DNA from 4 places in the Shewanella sp. NKUCC06_TVS genome. Region 4 is predicted to be linked to each of the others. Evidence: predicted binding sites of a transcription regulator. Region 4 holds the regulator's gene; each other region holds the start of a gene.

Region 1 (5,479 bases), on a different contig from region 4:
GGTATACAGGGCCAAGCTTTGAACCGCGAGTTTTGGCAAGCCAAACTTGAAGCGGATCATTTCGCCCTGCTCAGTCACACGAATGCGGCCATCTACCGAACCAGGTGGTTGCGATAGGATTGCTTTGTGTGCAGGACCACCCCCGCGACCAATGCTGCCACCACGGCCATGGAATAGCGTAAGCTTGACGCCTGCTTGTTTACAGACCGCCACTAACTGCTCTTGAGCGTAATACTGAGCCCAAGCCGCCGCCATGACACCGGCATCTTTAGCTGAGTCAGAGTAGCCAATCATGACCTCTTGCATGCCTTTGGTATAGCCACGATACCAGTCGATATCGAGCAAATCGGTAATACAGGCCGCGGCGTTGTTTAAGTCACTTAAGGTTTCAAACAGCGGTACCACACGCATTGGGTGCGAACAGCCCGTTTCTTTGAGTAGCAGTAAAACCGTTAAGACATCCGATGGTTTACCCGCCATCGAAATCACATAGGATCCGAGTGCTTTAGCCGGATGTTTAGCAATCAAACGACAGGTATTAAGCACTTCGGCCACATCGGCCGAGGGTTGCCAGTTACTTGGGATCAGTGGACGACGGTTGCTGAGTTCGCGTAATAAGAAGGCTTGCTTCTCGGTTTCATCCCAATGGTTGAAATCACCCATGCCGAGATAGCGAGTTAACTCGGCGAGCACATCGCTGTGACGGCTGGCGTCTTGGCGAATGTCGAGCCTGAGCATATGAATGCCAAAGCAGGCGAGACGGCGGAGAATGTCGAGCAATAAACCGTTGGCAATTAAGCGCATACCGCAGTCGGTCAAACTCTTATAGAGCATTTCTAACGGTGCTTTGAGATCGCTTTCTTGCCAAATCAGGCTCGACTTATCGACTTCAGGATTGTGGCCTTCGATGCGCGCATTTAAATAATCTATGGTGTCACGCAGTCTTTGACGAATAGATCGCAGCACGTGGCGGTAAGGTTCGCAGCTGTTATTGGTATAAGCCTTTAACTCATCATTGGCTTCTTCCATCGACAGTTCGCCGACCAGCAGCACGATATCTTTTAAGAATAATCTGGCGGCGGCATGGCGGTTGCGATCGAGCACCTCTTGGGTGACCTTCGCGGTAACAAAGGGGTTGCCGTCGCGATCGCCGCCCATCCAGCTTGAAAAGCGCACTGGCGCTATATCAATCGGTAATTGCTGCCCTGTGCGTTGCTGCACCCGATCGTTAAGTTGTCTTAAGAAGTCAGGCACCGCATGCCAGAGTGACTCTTCAATGGTGGATAATCCCCAGCGAGCCTCATCTACTGGAGTTGGGCGCTCGCGGCGGATCTCATTGGTGTGCCATATTTGCGCGATTAATTGGCGTAGGCGCAGATTGATCTGTTGACGTTCTCTATCCGACAGTTGGTCGTTTTCTTGCTCTGTTAAGCAGTCGACAATGGCGGCGTATTTTTGGATCAGGGTGCGACGGGATATTTCAGTGGGGTGCGCTGTTAGCACCAGATCAATATCCAGTGTTTTTAGACAGTCGAGCATTTTAGCTTGGTCGACACGACCATTGAGCATGCGGCCTAGGAGTTGTTCCACTGGGTCTGGCACGCAGACAAGTTCGTCGCAATTACGACTGATAGTATGAAATTGCTCGGATAAGTTAGCTAAGTTAAGAAATTGGTTAAAAGCTTTTGCAAAAGGGACTAATTCTTCGTCTGGCAAAGCTGTCAGTAACTCGAGCATTTGCTCTCTGGCGGCTTGATCGCCTCGGCGTGAGTCTTTGGCAAGCTTACGGATCTGTTCAACCTTCTCAAGAAAAGAGTCCCCAAGATGGGTACGCATAGTATCACCAAGGATTTGGCCTAACATACTCACGTTCGATCTTAATGACGCATACATATCTGTCATATTGTCTGCCATGGTTACTGACATAGTTACTCCGAATAGAAAAACATGAAAATTCCGCTGTGCATTTAGCCCGTTAGCACAATACCTATCACTTGGGGCTATGGTCAACAGCAGAACTTATAACTTATACGACTGGCTTATCCGATATGCAACCAATCACGGTATTTGATGAAGAATATTCAATAGAAATGCGAAGTCACGCAATATTTTTTGATGATTAGTGCAAGTGAATATGAAGTGCATCATTTTATGCTTTGCAGACATGTATCTTAGCTGTTAATGAAAAGGACTGATTTTGACTCATGTTGACCCTGGATAACAGTGTTATTAACGAGTTAGCTGAATGGGAACTGTGTCTTCGATATCCTAATTTGAGCTTAAAAGATGAAAATAAATTAAAAATATATATTCACATATATTGCATAAGTAGATCTTTGTGGTAGTCTAGCCATCAGTTGAGATGAGTCACCCCCTGTGACCTGTAGAGTGAATATCATGATGCACAGTATTAGCCTGACAGTGAATAAAATAACAACCTATTACGATTTCCTGCGACGATAGTCTTGTCATCATTCATCATAGATATGCGCGGTTGCGTGTAAGCTATTCATCTACTCTTTAAGTTTCTTTGATTCGGTTAATAAGACAAAAAACATGAAAAATATCGCCATTATTGGTGCCAGTGGTTACACAGGCGCGCAACTGACCGCTTTAATCCATGCAGAAGCAGATCTGATGATTCAGGGTTTGTATGTTTCTGAAAACAGTTTAGATAAAGGTAAACCTTTAGCGGATTTGTATCCTAGCTACAGCCATATCGCATTAACGCTGTCGCCATTGTCCGATGAAGCTAAGGCAAAAATCGTTGCCGAAGCCGATGCTGTGGTGCTCGCGACTGAGCACTCGGTGAGCCTGCATTTAGCGGCTTGGTTTTATAGCCAAGGGTTAGCGGTATTCGATTTAAGCGGTGCCTATCGTTTCAGTGATGTGGCGCAATATCCGAAGTGGTATGGCTTTGAGCATGAATATCCTGAAGTTTTAGCCAAAGCCGTGTATGGCCTTGCCGAATGGAATGCTAAAGAAATCGCTGCGACTAAGATGATTGCCGTGCCAGGTTGTTACCCGACCGCATCATTGACAGCGTTAAAGCCGCTAGTGAGTTTACTGACATCGGCTTATCCGGTTATCAATGCCGTGAGCGGCGTAACAGGGGCGGGCCGTAAAGCGCAGTTACACACCAGTTTTTGTGAAGTGAGCCTGACACCTTACGGCGTATTAGGCCATAGACATCAACCCGAGATCGCAACTCAACTTGGCCAAGAAGTGATATTTACCCCGCACCTTGGCAACTTTAAGCGTGGCATTTTAGCGACCATTACTGTGCAGCTAAAACCAGACACTACGACTGCCGATGTGGCAGCGGCCTATAGCGTATATGACCAGGCGCCATTGGTAACCGTAAAGCACAATCAGTTCCCGAAAGTGGACGATGTGGTGCTGACACCTAACTGTCACTTAGGTTGGAAGTTTGATGAGAATAGTGGTTACTTAGTGGTAGCCAGTGCCATCGATAACTTGATGAAAGGTGCTGCCAGCCAAGCGCTGCAATGCATAAAGATTCATTTTAACCTTTAATTGTTCATCCTTATTTAAGAGAGTCGTCAAGATGTCTACAAACAACTCAGTATTAGTGCTTAAAGTGGGCGGCGCGCTGCTGCAATGTGAAATGGGGATGGCGCGATTGATGGATACGGCTGCGGCTATGTTAGCCAATGGTCAGCAAGTGTTGATGGTGCATGGCGGCGGCTGTCTGGTGGATGAGCAGCTAGCAGCGAATGGTATGGAAACCGTCAAGTTAGAAGGTTTGCGTGTGACTCCGCCCGAGCAAATGCCGATTATTGCCGGCGCACTTGCGGGGACTTCGAACAAAATTCTTCAAGGCGCAGCGACTAAGGCTGGCATTGTGAGTGTGGGCATGAGCCTCGCCGATGGCAATACTGTTTCGGCTAAGATTAAAGATGAGCGTTTAGGCCTAGTGGGCGAAGTCACGCCAAACGATGGCACTTATCTTAAGTTTATCCTCGCCCAAGGTTGGATGCCGATTTGTAGCTCTATCGCCATGATGGACGATGGCCAAATGCTTAACGTCAATGCTGATCAAGCTGCGACGGCCTTAGCCAAATTAGTGGGCGGCAAGTTAGTGCTACTGTCGGATGTTTCTGGGGTGCTCGATGGTAAAGGCCAGCTCATCCACAGTTTAAATGGCAAGCAGATAGCAGACCTTGTTAAGCAAGGTGTGATCGAAAAAGGAATGAAGGTCAAAGTTGAAGCTGCGCTCGAAGTCGCACAGTGGATGGGGCAGGCGGTACAAGTTGCCTCGTGGCGTGATGCAAGCCAATTAATCGCATTAGCAAAAGGTGAAGCCGTAGGAACACAAATCCAACCATAAGTGGAGTAGGTTATGAAGCATTTACTATCGATAAAAGACTTAACCCAGAAGCAGTTACAGGATCTAATTGCCTTGGCAAAAACGATTAAAGCCAATCCGGCTGAGTATCGTCATGCGCTGGATGGCAAGAGTGTGGTGATGTTATTTGAAAAGCCCTCACTCAGAACACGCGTTAGCTTTGATATCGGTATTAATAAGCTCGGGGGCCACTGTTTATACCTAGACCAGCAAAATGGTGAACTGGGAAAACGGGAATCGGTTGCTGACTTTGCTTCTAACCTGTCATGTTGGGCCGACGCAATTGTGGCGAGAACCTATTCACACACCACTATCGAACAATTAGCCGAGTTCGGCTCAGTGCCCGTGATCAATGCGCTGTCGGATCTTTATCATCCTTGCCAAGCCTTAGCTGACTTTTTAACACTGGCAGAGCAGTTTGAGGATGTCAGTAAAGCTAAATTAGCTTATGTTGGTGATGGTAATAATGTCACTAACTCGCTGATGTACTGTGCGGCTATTCTCGGTGCCACCATGACAGTGATCTGCCCAGCGGGTCACTTTCCTGATGGCTACGTAGTGGCAGAAGTGCAAGAGCTCGCCAAACGATATGGCGGCAAGATAGTGCTGACTTCAGATATCGATGCGATTGAAGGTCACGACGCTATTTATACTGATACTTGGATTTCAATGGGCGATCCAACGCCTTTGTCTGATATCAAAGCGAAGTTTGCACCATACCAAGTAAACAAAGCTTTGATGGCGAAAGCGGGCGCTAACTTCTTTATGCATTGTTTGCCCGCCCACCGTGGTGTAGAAGTAACAGATGAAGTGATGGACGGTGCAGGCTCCTTAATTCTGCAACAAGCCGAAAATCGGATGCATGCCCAAAATGCGGTACTGGTAACCTTATTTAGTTAAATTAACCCTGTTTAGCAGCCTGTTTTCTCCTTGAGAGAAACGAGTCATAGGAATTTAAGATGTCTATCGAGAACAAAAATACTGGCGTGAAAAAAGTGGTTTTAGCCTATTCAGGTGGTCTAGATACCTCGGCCATTATTCCTTGGTTAAAAGAAAACTACGATAACTGTGAAATCATCGCATTCTGCGCCGACGTTGGCCAAGGCGAAG
Region 2 (5,479 bases), on a different contig from region 4:
CGTCCGCCCCATGGACGGACTTGCTGCGAGTCGACGAGCGAATGCCATGGCAAGCCTGTGCGAGTGGATACCCGTAAACGCTAAACTTCTAACAACTGAAGTTACTGCTCCCCAAACACTACTTTCCAACACATTTCTGTCCAAAAGTGAGTTGTGTGGTGTCGAGTGGAGATTGTACGATTAAGTCACGCTATATAATCAAATCAGCCAGTTCGTGTATGAGTTAGTGCAAAAAGGGGAGTCAGTTAATCTGACTCCCCTTTTTTAGAACGTTTGTTGGACTTACATTAAAACCTACGTTAGGCCCAAACTAGCGTAATGTTAGAACAATAAATGGGCTACACCTGCGATAACAGGCAGTGTCACTAAGGTGCGTAGAATAAACACCACGAAAAGCTCAACGAAGTTGACGGGAATTTTACTGCCGATAAGCAGTGCACCGACTTCACTCATATAGATCAACTGAGTCACAGATAAGGCTGCAATTACAAAGCGGGTCATATCTGATTCAATTGAGCTGGCAAGGATTGACGGAATAAACATATCCGCAAAACCGACCACGATTGTTTTAGAGGCTTCAGTGGCTTCTGGAATATGCAGTAATTCGAGTAATGGAATAAACGGCATCCCCAGATAGTTAAAGATGGGCGTGTGCTCGGCAATAATCAGTGCCAGCGTACCAATGGCCATTACCACAGGGATAATACCAAACACCATATCGACAACGTTTTTAATGCCTTCATTTAAGACAGCTTTTATGCCACCGGCACTGGCGGCTTTTTCTAAGGCTTTATCAAAGCCCCAAGATAAGGCGCCATGTCCTGCTGGGATCAGCTCATCATCTGGCATGCGTGGTGTGTCATCTATATAGTTGTCTTTCTTCCACGATAATGGTGGCAACTTAGGCACAATCACAGCGGCGGCAAAACCCGCGAGGCACACAGTCAAATAAAAGGGCACAAACATATGCTCTAACTTAACTTGTGAAATCACCACTAAGCTGAAGGTAATCGATACCGCCGAGAAGGTTGTACCAATAACTGCGGCTTCTCTCTGGGTATAAAAACGGGCTTCGTATTGTTTGCTGGTCAGCAAAATGCCGACACTGCCATCACCTAACCATGAGGCCATACAATCGATAGCACTACGACCCGGTAGATTGAACACGGGACGCATGACTTTCGTTAAGAGTGTACCAAAAAGTTCGAGCAGGCCGAAGTTCAGCAGCAGCGGCAGTAACATACCCGCAAAGATAAATACTGAGAACAACACAGGTAATAAGTCGTTTAAGACTAATGCGCCAGTGCTCGAGGAGTTGATGATCTCTGGACCTAAACCTAAGTAAGTCAGTACGATAAACACTGCACCTAAGATCCGAGTCGTCAACCACATAGGGCTGACATTCAATAAACCATTAAGGAAGTGATTTTGGCTAACGAATGTGGGCTTAAACACTTTTGACAGTAAAGAGGCCAGCGCCGTAGTCACAACAATAATAGTCACTATGAGGGTTAGCACACCGCTCAATGCGCCTTGCAGTGCTTTAGATATGATAGCGATAGGAATTGTGATCGCATCGTTGTAGCTGATAGGGGTCATAAATAACAACAGACCAATCAGCGAAGGGACGATAAAGGTGAGTATCGTCTTAATGTTTCGGTTTTTATTTTCAGTAGCCAATGTTGTACACCTTAAAGTACGAGTCGTACATGGTAAATTTGAATAAATAGCCGCACGTAACAAGCTGTCGACGCTAATTAAGGTGCATTTAAATTCAACTCAAAAACGAGAATGGGGAAGATTACTCGCTTAGCTTCTCTATGTAAAACGATTCGCTAGTTAGTTTGATATAAGCAGCAAAACAGCATAGTTATTTTACTTCAGTTGTCGATAAATTAAGAGTGGCTATATTGGCTTCCATTACTGCAAAAGCATTATTAAACATAGCTTTACCATCACTTACCTTAGGTGGGTTAACGACTGGTTAATTACTTGTTTACTGATGTGTGTGAAACTATCTAGATGTTATTTCTGCACAAAAAAACATCAGCAACTTTAGCCCTACCGCCATGTTGGCTGGTTTTCTGTTCGATTTGAAAGTGCAATAGAGATAACTCTGGCTATATAGCGTTGACGAGAACCTGTTGTGCATATCGCGGTAATGTTAAGGAGTCTTGGGCACTAGGACACATTTTTATGCGATAAGCCTTTAAATCGACTTATCTCTAAAAGTGACCTTCTCCATTATCTTGATGCTTTTGTGATTGACTAAAAAGTCGCAAATAACGATGAAAGTAAAAATATTATTCATAAAGCGGATACCCGCCGCTTTAAATCTTCTCATTTCCATGTAAGTTAGTATTACTCCCATCCAGCTCTAGTATTCATGATCGCAAAAGTACAGAAGGTTACGATTAAAGGCGGCTCAACACTGGCCATTAAGTTTGGTTTTTTGGGGATCTTTGGGCTTTTAATTGGCATTGTTATTACTGTTTTGGGGTTCGATGATTCTGAATTCCATCGCTTCAATTTTTTGAATCACACCCTAAGTGAATTAGGGACTTATGGTCATTCGTCTTTCGCTGTCATTCTCAACGGTGGATTGTTTTTTGGCAGTTTAAGCCTCGTTTTCTATTGTTTGTCTTCTTTGCAGCAGGTAACTTCTTGCTGGGGATACCCTTTCTTTATCAGTTTGGCTCTCACTTTTCTGGCTTTAGCGAGCGTGGGATTATTTCCGGTGAACGTGTATCACTTGCATGTTCTTGGGCTGAAATGGTTTTTCTATCTGGGGAGTTTGAGTGCGATCTTCTATTTAGCCTTGGTCTGTTTCGGCAAGTCTAACTTTGGCCGTTGGACTGGGTTGTTGGCGTTAATAGTCTTATGTAGCATGTTGACGTTTCTGTATGCGCCACAGCTCAATTTAGGTTTGACCGAAGGTGATAGACCGTTTTATCAGGAGATGGTATTGCAACTGCCGCGTCCTACTTTGTGGTGGCCAGCCCTACTAGAATGGATTGGACTGGGAAGTTTATTGTGCTGGACAAGTGTGCTGCTTTTTAGCCAGTTAAGCTTCAGCCAAGATCCCAAAATCATTGGCTGAGTTATCTTTGAATTTAGGCTTATCTTCAGCTTTAGGCTATGGATTCACATGCACAGCAAGGCCCGCTTCACCAAACCAATAACCGTTGCACTGGGTTATACCAAGATTGCTATTCATCGAAAAATCCTGAGTATTTTTAGTCGCTTGAATCGTATCGACCAAAGCATTGGCTTTAGTGATGCAGTCAAGACTACTGGGTGATACTCGAAACACATCGACCCCCATTTGTGTCATTGCCGCTATTTCACTGCGTAAATCTAAACAGCTAGCGGATTGGGTTTGAATTCCATTGAGCCTGAGTAAAGGTTGCTGCTCTTGGGTTTGCGCGAGTAGTCCTTTACTGTATTCACGGCATACCGTTTCGCAATGATCTTTCGTGAGCTGTTTGTGTCTAGCGGTAAAGCAGCGCGCCGAATGGGCGAGTGGTAAATAGCCGTGGCCGAGCACTTCCACCTCAAATGATGGCTGTTCTTGAATCACTTGTTGCAACCAAGCCTTAGATAGCTCCACTGGCATGACAAATCTTTGCATTCCAAACCGCTGCAAAATGTCTAAACTAGCGCGATTGTAGTTATTGATACTCGCGCCGCAGACAAAGGGTAACTTACGCTCTTTGGCAAGATACACTGCCGCCATATCGTTTGCTTCGACGATAAATTCACCGTTATCGACCTGGCGTTTGAGCTCAGTATATTCAGATGGCGCTTCGATTAAGGCCAGCGTCGAAAGCACGACTTCTTTACCCGCCTGCTTGAGCATTTGCGCCAGCTCTAGATAATCGCCCCACTTGAGTTCGCGTCTGCGGCTACAAACCGCCTCACCTAAATATACTAAGGGAATTTGACTGGCGGCGACTTGCTGGTAAAAGTCAGCGACTTGCTGTTTCTGCCAGCAATACAACAGTGGTCCTAGGGAAATCTTCATAAGGTGTCCTTTGTCAATCTTGCTCTCTATTTACCTTTTATTGCCAATCGCGCTCGTAGGCGCCAAGCGTAGTGATCTGACCCTCGGATACTTTCGCTAGGGCTTGTTCCCAATGGGGTTGATTTTGGCTTTGTGAGTACAGCGCTGGATTATTTAGATAGGTGTCTATGGCTTGACGCCATACTCGAGTGACTTGTTCAACATAGGCGGGGCTGCGTTGACGTCCTTCGATTTTCAGCGACACTATGCCAGCTTTGGCTAGCTCTGGAAGTAAGCTTAAGGTATTCAAACTGGTTGGTGATTCGAGTAAATATTGCGGTGAATCTTGATCTGCTGTGATGTAACGGCCTTTGCATACCACGGGATAACCCATTTGTTCGTCGAGGGCCGATTTATCAATTAACACATCGTTGAGCCGGGTTAATCTGTTCTGTCCTTCTTCTTGCCAGCGTACGTGTTTTGCTGGTGAACAAGATCCACCGGTGTTGGGCGATTGGCCCGTTACATAGGATGACAGCTGGCAACGCCCTTCGGCCATAATGCACAGACTACCAAAGGCGAATACTTCCAAATCCACTGGGCTGACTTTAGCAAGATCCCGTACTTGTTTCATGGATAACACCCGTGGCAATACTACTCGGGTGATGTTAAAGGCTTCCTTATAAAAGCTCAGCGCACCCAGATTGGTTGCACTGGCCTGCACCGATAAATGCAGTGGCAGGTTTGGATAGTGCCTATGGGCATAATCGAGTAAAGAAAGATCGGCGACAATTAATGCATCCATACCCAGTTTTGCCGCTAAATCGATAGCCTGATACCAACGATGCTCTTCACCGGGCTTTGGAAAAGTATTTAAGGTCAAAAAGATTTTTTTGCCGTGCTTTTGCGTCAGCTCAGTGGCTTCTTGCAATTTTGCGGGGGTGAAGTTTAATCCTGCAAACGAGCGCGCATTGGTGTCGTCTTTTAACCCTAGATACACAGCGTCGGCTCCGGCATGTAATGCCAACTTTAGCGAGGCCAGATTTCCTGCTGGACACAACAGCTCCATAGTGATGCTCCCGATAAAATGATAGCCGCTGAGTGTAGGTAAGATTGAATGGCGATGAATTGATTTAAAACAGGTTTAAGATCATAAAATCCCGATAAACTGGGATATATCATGTTTTATTCTTGTAGGGTTCCCACCATGTCCGCTGTTTTTTTCGCAAAATTTGCTCAGCAACTTTTAGAGTTCACCCCAAAAGCCATCGGCTTTCCACTTGCTAAGATGCCGTTTAGCCTCAAAGCAAAAGCCATCAGCCAATTGCTTGAACTCTTACTTGCCGAGCAAGCTGCTGACGATGAGCTTGGATTTTTGACGGATAAATGGGTCGCGATTCGAGTGGAAGATATAAACTTAGCCTTCGAAGTCAGTTTTAATGGAAAATGGCAAGTCAGAGAGCTCACCGATGCGCA
Region 3 (5,479 bases), on a different contig from region 4:
GGTGAGTCTGTTCAATGAGCCCTTCGATGCCGAAAAAGGCGTGACCTTCGGCTTTATCTGGAGCGCGCTGCTCGTCTTTACCTTAGATATGGCCTATAAACGCAAAACGGCGTGAGCATTATCACGCCGATAAACACAGTGGCAGAAGTGATGACATATGATGATTACTTCTGTAACTGTGCTAAAAACTCACTCCCTTGCGGTACTGTTAGTAATAAACTGTAGCCTTTAGTCGTTGGCACTAACACTAACTGCGATTTATCTGTTATCGCCAAAAATGCCCTGCCTTTCCCCTGCAACTTAAACCAGCCTAATTGAAACCCTGGCATGCCTATGCCGTTCGTTTTAAAGCTCGGCGTTAAATCTGCCTCTTGCTGCAAATCGACTATGCGCGCCTCGGCGGGCAATAAATCCACGCGGGATAACTGCACTTTATAGAAGGGAACATCCACTGTGAGCTCTGTATCGGTTAACACTAATTCGGCGCTATTCGATTGATAGAAGACCCAAGAAAATCCGCCCATCATCACCAGCAATATACCTACACTCGCCGACTTCGCTATCTTAGGCATATTTTTTAGCCATAACATCAGCAAGATACCCGCTAAACCGAGCAATAAGACGATAAAGCTAAAGATAGAGGTTTGGGTTAAAGGGGCGAGTTCAAAAAATTGAGGACTCATTGGCAGTATCTCCCGTGCAGTGAAGCCTTAATCTGCCAACAAAGACATATTATGTCAATAAAAATGCCAGCGCTAATATGAGTACTAGGCTGGCATTGATTGGATTGATTTAGAACGGCTTAAAGATCGAGCGCGAGAATTTTTGAGCGGCGTTGATAGTTATACAACTGCTTCTTCTTCTGTGGCAGTGCTTCAACATCTTCAATCACAAAACCATGCTCTAAGAACCAGTGAATGCTCCGAGTTGTCAATGCAAACAAGCGTGAATAACCACGGTTTCTGGCCTGATTGATAATGTTCTTCAGCAGTAAGCTCCCTCTGTCGGCATCGCGATAATCGGGATGCACCACTAAACAAGCAAACTCACCCGCATTGTCCTCTTCAAAAGGATAGAGCGCAGCGCAACCAATCACTAAACCGTCGCGCTCAATCAACATGAACTGTTCGATTTCAATCTCAAGCTGCTCACGACTACGACGCACCAGAATGCCTTGCTCCTCCAATGGACGGATAAGGTTCAACACACCGCCAATATCAGCGATCGACGCACAGCGTAAACGCTCAGCACTCTCAGTGACGATTTGTGTACCAATCCCTTCACGGGAAAACAGCTCTTGTAGTAAAGCACCATCTTCAAGGTAGCTAACTAAATGACAACGTGGCACACCATTGCGGCAAGCATCGATACTGGCTTTGAGAAACGCCATAGTGCCAACACAAGCCGACCCTTGCTCGGCCAGCTTGTTCATGATGTTTTGCGCATCATTTGGCATCAACTCGGCAATTACATCGCCATTACGATCGAGAATACCGTTCTGTGAGCTAAAGCCGATCATCTTGTCTGCTTTAAGCTTAATTGCCACTTGAGTCGCGATTTCCTCAGCGGTGAGATTAAAACTTTCACCAGTAACCGAAGCCGCAATCGGCCCCATCAATACGATGCAGTGATTATCTAACTGACGTTTTAAGCCTTGCACGTCAATACGACGCACCTTGCCACTCAGGCAAAAATCCACACCATTATCCACACCCAGTGGTTGAGCAATCACAAAGTTGCCGCTCACTAAGTTAATTTGCGCACCTTGCATCGGCGTATTACTTAAACTCATGGATAAACGCGCTGTGATATCAAATTGCAGTGCACCTGCAACTTGCTTAATCACTTTGAGCGAATCTTCATCCGTGATACGCACACCGTCGTGGTAGGCAGGCGCAATACCGTTGGCGGCTAATGCTGCATCAATCTGCGGCCTAGCGCCATATACCAACACCACTTTGATCCCTAAACTGTGCAGCAGGGCGACATCATTTAAGATGGCGCGGAATTGATTTTGAGCCAAAGCTTCACCGCCAAGCATGACCACAAAAGTTTTACCTCTGTGAGCATTAACATAGGGGGCAGAGTGACGAAATCCATCAACCAGTTCAGTGGTACGCACGCGTTATTTACACCTCATTTTTGAGCTGGCAGCGTCACTATGACATGCCAGGAATGAATCGATAACTTTCGCGTATGGTATTGCATTTTAATTCACATATAAAGAATTTATTCTCACTAAAGTGCAGCTTTAATGATTTAAAGTGCTTAGAACTGCACTATTTTATATTTTCAGCAAGTGTTCACACTTTTTTAACTTCACAGGGGATGATTCAGCGGCTTAAGTTTGCGAGGCAATTATCTCAACTTGATGACTAGCCACTAAAAAAATGCAAAAAAAAGCCCCTTAAATAAGGGGCTTTTCTCGAAACACTAACCAAGGATTACTTGATTTTGGCTTCTTTGTAGATAACGTGCTGACGAATAACTGGATCAAATTTTTTGATTTCCATTTTTTCAGGCATGTTACGCTTGTTTTTTTCAGTTGTGTAGAAGTGACCAGTCTTAGCTGTAGAAACTAATTTGATCTTCTCACGATTACCTTTAGCTTTAGCCATGATCTATTATACCTTCTCGCCACGGGCACGAAGTTCAGCAACAACAACTTCGATACCTTTTTTGTCGATCAGACGGATACCTTTAGTAGATACACGTAACTGTACGAAACGCTTTTCTTCTTCTAACCAAAAACGGTGGTTTTGTAGGTTAGGTAAAAAACGACGACGGGTCGCGTTTTTTGCATGCGAACGGTTGTTACCAACCATCGGCTTCTTGCCAGTAACTTGGCATACTCTTGACATGTCAATCTTCTCCAAAAACAATTTTAACGCTCGAGCATTAATGTGCCTCGTATGGCCGTCGCCCGAGGCACAAAGAGGGCGCATTTTATACACGATCACAGAGTGAAGATCAAGTGTTAGATTAATTAATCCAGCCTCGTTCTGCAAAAGAAACTATCTCTCGATCACCTACAACCATATGGTCCAACAAGGATACGTCTATGGTTGCTAACGCATTTTTTAATCGCTCAGTTATTCGTCGGTCAGCCTGACTGGGCTCGGCAATACCAGACGGATGATTATGACAAACTATAACTGCTGCGGCCTTTTTCTCCAGCACTAAGCTCACCACTTCACGTGGATACACTGAGGCTGAGTCTATTGTGCCGCGGAATAATTCGACAAATTGAATCACTCTATGCTGGCTATCCAGCAGTAAAACTGCGAACACTTCATAGGAGCGATCGGCCAATTGTCGCATTAAATAGTCCCGAGTTAAATCGGGATTTGTCAAAACCTGACCTCTTTGCAGATTTTCCTGCGCTACACGCCGCGCTAATTCGGCCGCAGCTTGAAGCTGGGCGTATTTTACAGGTCCTACGCCCGGAAGTCGACACACCTGATTTCTTGGGGCACAGAGCAGGTTTCTGAGGCCGCCAAACTCGCAAATAAGCGACCTAGCAAGGTCAACCGCGTTTAATCCGGCTAAACCGTTACGCAGCAATACTGCCAGTAATTCAGCATCCGAGAGATGCGCAGCTCCTTTTTGTAACAGTTTATCTCTGGGACCTTCGCCCTCAGGCCAATCTTTAATCCCCATGTGACCTCCCTGTCATCTCACATATTTTCACTTTACTGAGTATGGACGAGATTTTTTGAACTGGGATAGTCACTAAAATTCACCACTTTGTGATATTGTTGCCGGCATTATTTCTATCTCGGATGATGTCTGTGAGTCTGACAAATAAAAACGTCCTGCTGGGCATTGGCGGCGGTATTGCGGCCTATAAAAGTGCTGATTTAGTACGCCGCTTGAAGGAGCGAGGCTTTGATGTGCGCGTGGTGATGAGCCAAAGTGCGATGGAATTTATCACGCCTCTGACGCTGCAAGCGTTGTCTGGACATCCAGTGGCATCTAGCTTGCTCGACCCCGCAGCAGAAGCAGCCATGGGTCATATAGAACTCGCTCGTTGGGCAGATCTCGTCATCATCGCCCCTGCAACCGCAAACCTATTGGCGCGGATTAATGCAGGCATGGCCGATGAGCTAATCACCACCACGTGTCTTGCCACTGAGGCACCTATCGCCCTGTGTCCGGCAATGAATCAGCAGATGTACCGTAATCTGGCTACACAAGCGAATTTAACTAGCCTCGCATCACGTGGTTTTACACTTTGGGGTCCCGCCAGTGGCAGTCAGGCCTGTGGTGAAGTCGGCCCTGGACGCATGCTCGAACCGCTAGAAATTGCCGAGCTAGCCAGTGATTTTTTTGCAACAAAAGAAGCCTCTGCGCAGCCTCTTGCAGGCCAGTCGGTGCTTATTACCGCCGGACCAACCCGTGAAGCAATTGATCCCGTCAGATACATTTCAAATCACAGTTCTGGAAAAATGGGCTTTGCACTGGCCAAAGCCGCGGCAGATATGGGTGCAGCAGTCACCTTAGTCTCAGGCCCAGTAAATCTCAGCACCCCAGAAGGCGTGACACGGATTGATGTTGAATCGGCGCAAAATATGCTCGATGCTGTTATGGATAACGTTGATAAAAAAGATATTTTTATTGGCTGCGCCGCCGTTGCAGACTACCGCATTAGTGATATTGCTACCTGTAAGATCAAAAAATCGACCGAAGAAATGCAACTTGCGCTGGTGAGGAATCCTGATATCTTAGCCACGGTTGCGAGCTTACCTAACCGTCCTTTTGTGGTGGGATTTGCCGCCGAAACCCATGATGTAGAAGCCTATGCGCACGATAAGCTCAAACGTAAAAACTTGAACATGATCGCCGCAAACGACGTTTCCATTGCTGGCCTAGGCTTTAATGCCGATGCTAATGCCCTGCGTGTTTTCTGGCCGCACGGCAGTCAAGATTTGCCTGCTACTGACAAACTCACGTTGGCACGGCAATTACTTTCGTTGATAGTGAAAGAAAAAACAAATACATGAAAACACCGATTGAATTAAAAATTCTCGACTCCCGTATCGGCTCAGAATTTCCTTTGCCCGCTTACGCCACCGCAGGCAGTGCAGGCATGGATCTTCGCGCCATGATAGACACGGCTTTAACCATAGCACCGGGTGAAACAGTGCTCATTCCCACGGGGATTGCTATTCATGTGGCCGACCCAGGACTTGCTGCGGTGATTTTACCGCGCTCAGGCCTTGGCCATAAACACGGTATCGTACTGGGGAATCTAGTCGGACTCATAGATTCAGATTACCAAGGCCCCTTAATGGTATCTTGTTGGAATCGTGGTGACAGTCCATTCACCTTAGAAATGGGCGATCGTCTCGCGCAACTGGTGTTTGTTCCTGTGGTACAAGCACAATTCAAACTCGTTGATGAGTTCGACAGCTCAGACCGTGGTGAAGGCGGATTTGGCCATTCAGGCACTAAATAATCCCCTAAGTCGTTATTGAGC
Region 4 (5,479 bases):
AGATAATATCGAGTATGAATCTGAAGATAAGCCACTGACCAGCCATATCAAGCGCGTTAATCTTAAAGATGCCGATGGTAAATCAATGGAGATCCTGCGTCAGAGTATGCCCTATGGTTCGCTGAAGGAGCAGGGATTAATGTTTATCTCTAACTGCCGCACGCCAGAACATTTTGAAAAGATGCTGCATAGCATGATGTTTGGTGATGGCGCAGGCAATCATGATCACTTGATGCATTTTACTAAGGCGATGACAGGTTCATCTTTCTTTGCCCCCGCACTAGATTTTATGCTGCAGTTCGACGAATAAGCTTTCTATAATCAAGCCGGATTAGTATCAATCGAGACGCACTTAAGCTAACGCCTAAGTGCGTTTTTTATGCTAATGTGCGGGAACCCATTTTTTGATATCGAGCTGCCATTGCAGGGCGGTGAAATCGATAAAAGCGCGCACTAGATTTTGCTGATAACTGCGGGACAAATATACCGCCCACAAGGTTTGGCCTGGTGTCGTAAATTCGGGTAGGACTTCTTTGAGCTGACCACTGGCAAGGTATTGGTTAGCCAAGTCACAGGGTAACCGCACTATGCCATGTCCACGTAGCGCCGCACTGACCAACACTCCCATATCGTTAGCCCTAAGATTCCCTGTAACTTTGACGTGCTCGGCTTGCAGTTCTTTTAGAAAAGACCAGTTTTGTTGCACTGAGTGTATGAGGCAGTTGTGGGCCAGCAGATCAATGGGTTCGAGGAGTGGCGTTGCGCTATCAAGATAGCTCGGCGCCGCGCAAAGTACCGCATCTATGGTCATCAAACGCCGAGCTATGAGATTTTCATCGGGCTGCTCAGTATAACGTAGCGCCACGTCGACTCTTTCATCTACCAATTGCGCAAAACTGTCCGACATTACCAGTTGAATGTTGACCTTAGGATGAATTTTAATAAAGCGATCGACGACATCAAATAGACTGTGCTGCCCAAGGCCAATAGGCGTAGCGATACGAATACTGCCTACCAGTTCACTGTTATGGCTGTGGGCACGGCTCTCCATGGCAGCAACTTCACTTAAGATCCGCTGGCAAAATTGTAGCGCTTCCTCACCCTGCAAAGTCAAGCTGGCGCTGCGCGTGGTGCGGTGTAATAAGCGTAAACTCAACCACTGCTCCACTTCTTGAATATGACGGGAAACCTGTAGGCGGCTGAGGTCTAAATGTTCGGCAGCTTTGGTAAAGCTGCCACAGTTTGCGACTTCGACGAAACTGCGTATTGCGGCAATTTTATCCATATTAGTACCTCAAACTGAAACAATCATGCTCATTTATTGATGTTTATCACGTGAAACACTGCAAGTAAACTGGCTTCAATGTAAATCATCAGAGAGAGTTAACGAAATGAAAATCGCAATTTTAGGTGCAACAGGTTGGATCGGTGGTGCAATTTTAAAAGAAGCATTGAGTCGTGGGCACCAAGTAACAGCGTTAGTGCGTGATCCGAGTAAGTTATCCGCTACCAACGTGGCTGTGCATGCTGTGGATTTAGAGCAGCCATTAGTGGCAGAACCCTTCGCTGGCGTAGATGTTGTTATTGCCTCTGTTGGTGGCCGCGCACAACAAAATCATGGCCTAGTGGCGAGTACAGTTCAGCATTTACTGGATGTGCTGCCCAACGCTAAGGTGCCACGTTTATTGTGGGTTGGTGGTGCAGGCAGCTTAGAAGTGGCACCGGGGGTGACTTTGGTTTCTAGCCCAGATTTTCCCGCTGCATATAAAGATGAGGCGTTAGCTCAGGGTGAAGCCTTGCAGGTATTCCGTGCGGCGCAAACTGCAATTAATTGGACCTTTGTGAGCCCAGCCGCTGAGATTTATCCTGGCGAGAGTGAAGGTCCATATCGCCTTGGTGGCGACAGCTTCTTTACCGATGCTAATGGTCAAAGCCGTATCTCTGTAACCGATTACGCAAAAGCCATGGTAGATGAAGCCGAAAAGGGCGCTCACCCAAACCAGCGCATCAGTGTGGCTTACTGATATCGTTATAGTTGAGTTAGATATTGTGAGTTAGATATTGTGCTGGAATGTGTAACGTAATCGGGACAATGGCCAAATAACCAGCGCTATATTGCACTTCAAAATGTACAGATAAAATAGAACAGGTCAGCTCACTGACCTGTTTTTTTATTCTGCGTAATTGAATAAAGATTTGATGGTTTCTAAGGTATCGGCGATATCTTGGATGCTCGATGGGCAAATAAAGATAGTGTCATCACCGGCAATCGTACCCAAAATGCCTTCTGGTTTACCAATAGAATCCAATAAACGGGCAATCAGCTGCGCGGCACCTGGGCTAGTTCGCACGACGATCATAGCTTGGTTGTGATCGACGTCGAGTACCAAATTCTTCAGTGGGCTACCCGCGGTGGGTACGCCTAATTCGGCTGGTAAGCAATACACCATCTCTTGCTTAGCGTTGCGAGTCCGCACTGCGCCGAACTTGCTGAGCATGCGTGACACTTTTGATTGGTTAATATTACCAAAGCCTTCAGCTTGCAAGGCGGTGACGATTTCACTCTGAGAGCCAAAGCGCTCTTCTTTTAAAATCGACTTAAAAATTCTAACAAGGTCATCCTGATTCTTGGTTGTTTGCATAATATTATTATTCGTTATTCAAAAAAACAGGCCCATTTTGAATATTTTTAGAAAAATTGTCAACAAATAACCAGATTGGTTGAATAAAAATTCACTAAGCCCCAGTGGTTAAGCGTTTGTAGGGGGCGTAAAAATCCCAATTTGAGTAATTGTTCTACATTGCTTCTACGTTATTCCGGAATTCTTTTGTCCCACGACTAAGGGATAATTGAAATTGTTGTGACATTCCAGTAATGTGACGCCAACGCAAATTAGATCCATGTCACACATATCCGAGAAATAACGGAGATAACTATGAAAGTTGCTGTACTTGGTGCTGCTGGTGGTATCGGCCAGGCTCTTGCCCTACTGTTAAAAACTCAATTGCCTGCGGGTTCACAATTGTCTCTATATGATATCGCACCGGTAACTCCGGGTGTTGCGGTTGACTTGAGCCACATTCCAACTGCTGTTGAAATCAAAGGTTTTGCTGGTGAAGATCCAACGCCTGCCCTCGTGGGTGCTGACGTTGTTCTAATTTCTGCTGGTGTTGCGCGTAAGCCTGGTATGGATCGTTCAGATCTGTTCAATATCAATGCGGGTATCGTTCGCAACCTGATCGAAAAAGTAGCGGCAACTTGCCCTACGGCTTTGGTTGGCATTATCACTAACCCAGTCAACACGACCGTAGCTATCGCTGCAGAAGTGATGAAAAAAGCGGGTGTTTACGATAAAAACCGTCTGTTCGGTATCACGACTCTAGACGTGATCCGTTCTGAAACTTTCATCGCCGAATTAAAAGGCCTGAACGTTGCTGACGTTAAAGTCAATGTGATCGGCGGCCACAGCGGCGTGACCATTCTGCCATTACTGTCTCAAGTTGAAGGCGCGACTTTCACTGACGAAGAAGTGGCAAGTCTGACGACTCGCATCCAAAACGCGGGTACAGAAGTGGTTGAAGCTAAAGCCGGTGGCGGAAGCGCGACTCTGTCTATGGGTCAAGCGGCTTGCCGTTTCGGTCTGTCTCTGGTTCGTGGTCTGCAAGGCGAAGCTAACATCGTTGAATGCGCCTATGTTGACGGCGGCAGCGAGCATGCTGAATTCTTCGCACAACCTGTGCTGTTAGGCAAAAACGGTATTGAAAAAGTACTGCCTTACGGTGAAGTGAGTGCATTCGAAGCTAACGCTCGTGATTCTATGTTAGATACGCTGAAAGGCGATATCAAACTAGGCGTTGATTTCGTTAAATAATCTTTCGGATAATCTTTTTAGATTATGACGAATTAAAAACGGAGCCATTGAGCTCCGTTTTTTTATGCCTGCGTTTTACTCTTTCTAAAGCTCATTCAGCGGCGCTTAGTGGGAATTTGGCAGTTATCATCGCAGCGGGCTTTGCCCGTCAGTAAATAAGAGATGCGATATCTGTGTTTTGCGAATCTGAGATAGCACCAATCGGCGACAGTTTTAATCACGGGCAGGCGTAATAGTTGGATCCAAGCGCGCGTCCCTGTCAGTGCCCACGCTTTACAAGTGACATCTAACCCGAGTAACACTTCGCCCGTTGCGGTTTCGCCATGGAGAATCGTATTAGCGTAGTCTCTATCGATATGGCTGAAGCGCTTACTAAAGTCTGGCGCATTTAAATCTTCAAGCGCAATCAAGTTCTTCGGATCGCGCGCTTTCAGTTGGCGCATCTCGGCGCTACATAATGGACAATTTCCATCGTAAAAAATCCGCAGTTCCATCGGTATTACCTCTGATGACTTGATCACAATACTTGGTCTAAGCTCTTGGCTTGAGTACTTAAGCTTGGTTTTCTTCTACCCTATACGCAGAAGAAAGGGTTTTAGATCGAGGTGATTGTAGAACGGATCAGCATCTCATTTGGCTTTTTGTTAGGTTAAATTCAAATGAGTGCAGTAACATCTTGGTTATTCATCAGTTTAACTTGATTGCTGATTTTTAAGCGAACAAGGTAAAACCTGACCAATAACGACTCAAAAGGATAGGTATGACATCTCCCATCATAATCACAGGCGTGGGTAAACGCATAGGTTACGCCTTAGCTAAACATTTTCTCGCCCAAGGTCAGCGTGTGATTGGTACTTATCGCAGCCATTACGCTAGCATCGATGAGCTTAACGCTTTAGGTGCGACTCTGTATCCCTGTGATTTTTATGACGATGCCCAAGTGCAATCCTTAATTGCTGAGTTAGCTAAATTGCCGCAAATTCGCGCCATTATTCACAATGCCTCAGATTGGCTGCCTGATCCTGTGCTTACAAAGAATGAGCCTTTAAAGAGTACCACTTTTGCGCCGAGCCAAGTGCTGCAGCGGATGATGCAAGTGCATGTGAGCGTGCCCTATCAGTTGAACTTGGCCTTAGAGGCGCTGCTACGTGCGGCTGCTGGCGATGAAATCGGCGGCAGTGATGTGATTCATATTACTGACTATGTGGCAGAGAAGGGCAGTCAGAAGCATATCGCCTATGCCGCCAGTAAAGCCGCGCTGCACAATATGACGCTATCCTTTGCCGCCAAGTTTGCGCCCGAGGTCAAAGTGAATTCGATTGCGCCAGCGATGATCCTATTTAATGCGGGTGATGACGCTGCCTATCAGCAAAAAACCTTAACCAAAGCGCTGTTGCCGAAAGAGGCGGGAAATGAGGAAATTATCGACTTAGTGGAATATCTGCTGAATAGCCGCTACGTCACCGGTCGTTGCCATAATGTCGATGGTGGCCGGCATTTAAGGTAGAGAAGGCTCTAGAACGCCACGGCATGGCTCTAGATTCTAGAAGGAGCGAACGACTGCATGATCTATTTTGTTTCATACCCAATGTGACATTTTCACCCTC

Evidence for each region. Region 4 encodes ArgR, which controls arginine synthesis, uptake and breakdown. Its sites were predicted from a motif close to ANTGAATANNTATTCANT; they were not measured.
Region 1: argC (N-acetyl-gamma-glutamyl-phosphate reductase) is a predicted target of ArgR. The motif match lies at 2,299-2,316, and genes of this name have one in related genera.
Region 2: KO531_RS11340 (YjiH family protein) is a predicted target of ArgR. The motif match lies at 1,762-1,779, and genes of this name have one in related genera.
Region 3: argA (amino-acid N-acetyltransferase) is a predicted target of ArgR. The motif match lies at 2,202-2,219, and genes of this name have one in related genera.

What each region holds. Positions count from the first base shown of each region.
Region 1 is NZ_JAHKQX010000016.1:145,887-151,365, reverse strand. Features, by position in the region: gene ppc (phosphoenolpyruvate carboxylase) at 1-1,926, opposite strand, end outside; gene argC (N-acetyl-gamma-glutamyl-phosphate reductase) at 2,557-3,537, shown strand; gene argB (acetylglutamate kinase) at 3,569-4,351, shown strand; gene KO531_RS17510 (ornithine carbamoyltransferase) at 4,364-5,269, shown strand; gene KO531_RS17505 (argininosuccinate synthase) at 5,329-5,479, shown strand, end outside.
Region 2 is NZ_JAHKQX010000009.1:1,716-7,194, forward strand. Features, by position in the region: gene KO531_RS11340 (YjiH family protein) at 322-1,680, opposite strand; gene KO531_RS11345 (hypothetical protein) at 2,387-3,100, shown strand; gene KO531_RS11350 (U32 family peptidase) at 3,137-4,024, opposite strand; gene KO531_RS11355 (peptidase U32 family protein) at 4,062-5,072, opposite strand; gene KO531_RS11360 (SCP2 sterol-binding domain-containing protein) at 5,211-5,479, shown strand, end outside.
Region 3 is NZ_JAHKQX010000010.1:149,828-155,306, reverse strand. Features, by position in the region: gene rarD (EamA family transporter RarD) at 1-115, shown strand, start outside; gene KO531_RS13015 (PH domain-containing protein) at 165-683, opposite strand; gene argA (amino-acid N-acetyltransferase) at 803-2,122, opposite strand; gene rpmG (50S ribosomal protein L33) at 2,445-2,618, opposite strand; gene rpmB (50S ribosomal protein L28) at 2,625-2,861, opposite strand; gene radC (DNA repair protein RadC) at 2,983-3,660, opposite strand; gene coaBC (bifunctional phosphopantothenoylcysteine decarboxylase/phosphopantothenate--cysteine ligase CoaBC) at 3,783-5,003, shown strand; gene dut (dUTP diphosphatase) at 5,000-5,458, shown strand.
Region 4 is NZ_JAHKQX010000002.1:397,747-403,225, reverse strand. Features, by position in the region: gene KO531_RS03850 (Dyp-type peroxidase) at 1-310, shown strand, start outside; gene KO531_RS03845 (LysR family transcriptional regulator) at 383-1,285, opposite strand; gene KO531_RS03840 (NAD(P)-dependent oxidoreductase) at 1,392-2,024, shown strand; gene argR (transcriptional regulator ArgR) at 2,172-2,642, opposite strand; gene mdh (malate dehydrogenase) at 2,937-3,872, shown strand; gene KO531_RS03825 (DUF393 domain-containing protein) at 3,968-4,366, opposite strand; gene folM (dihydromonapterin reductase) at 4,633-5,379, shown strand.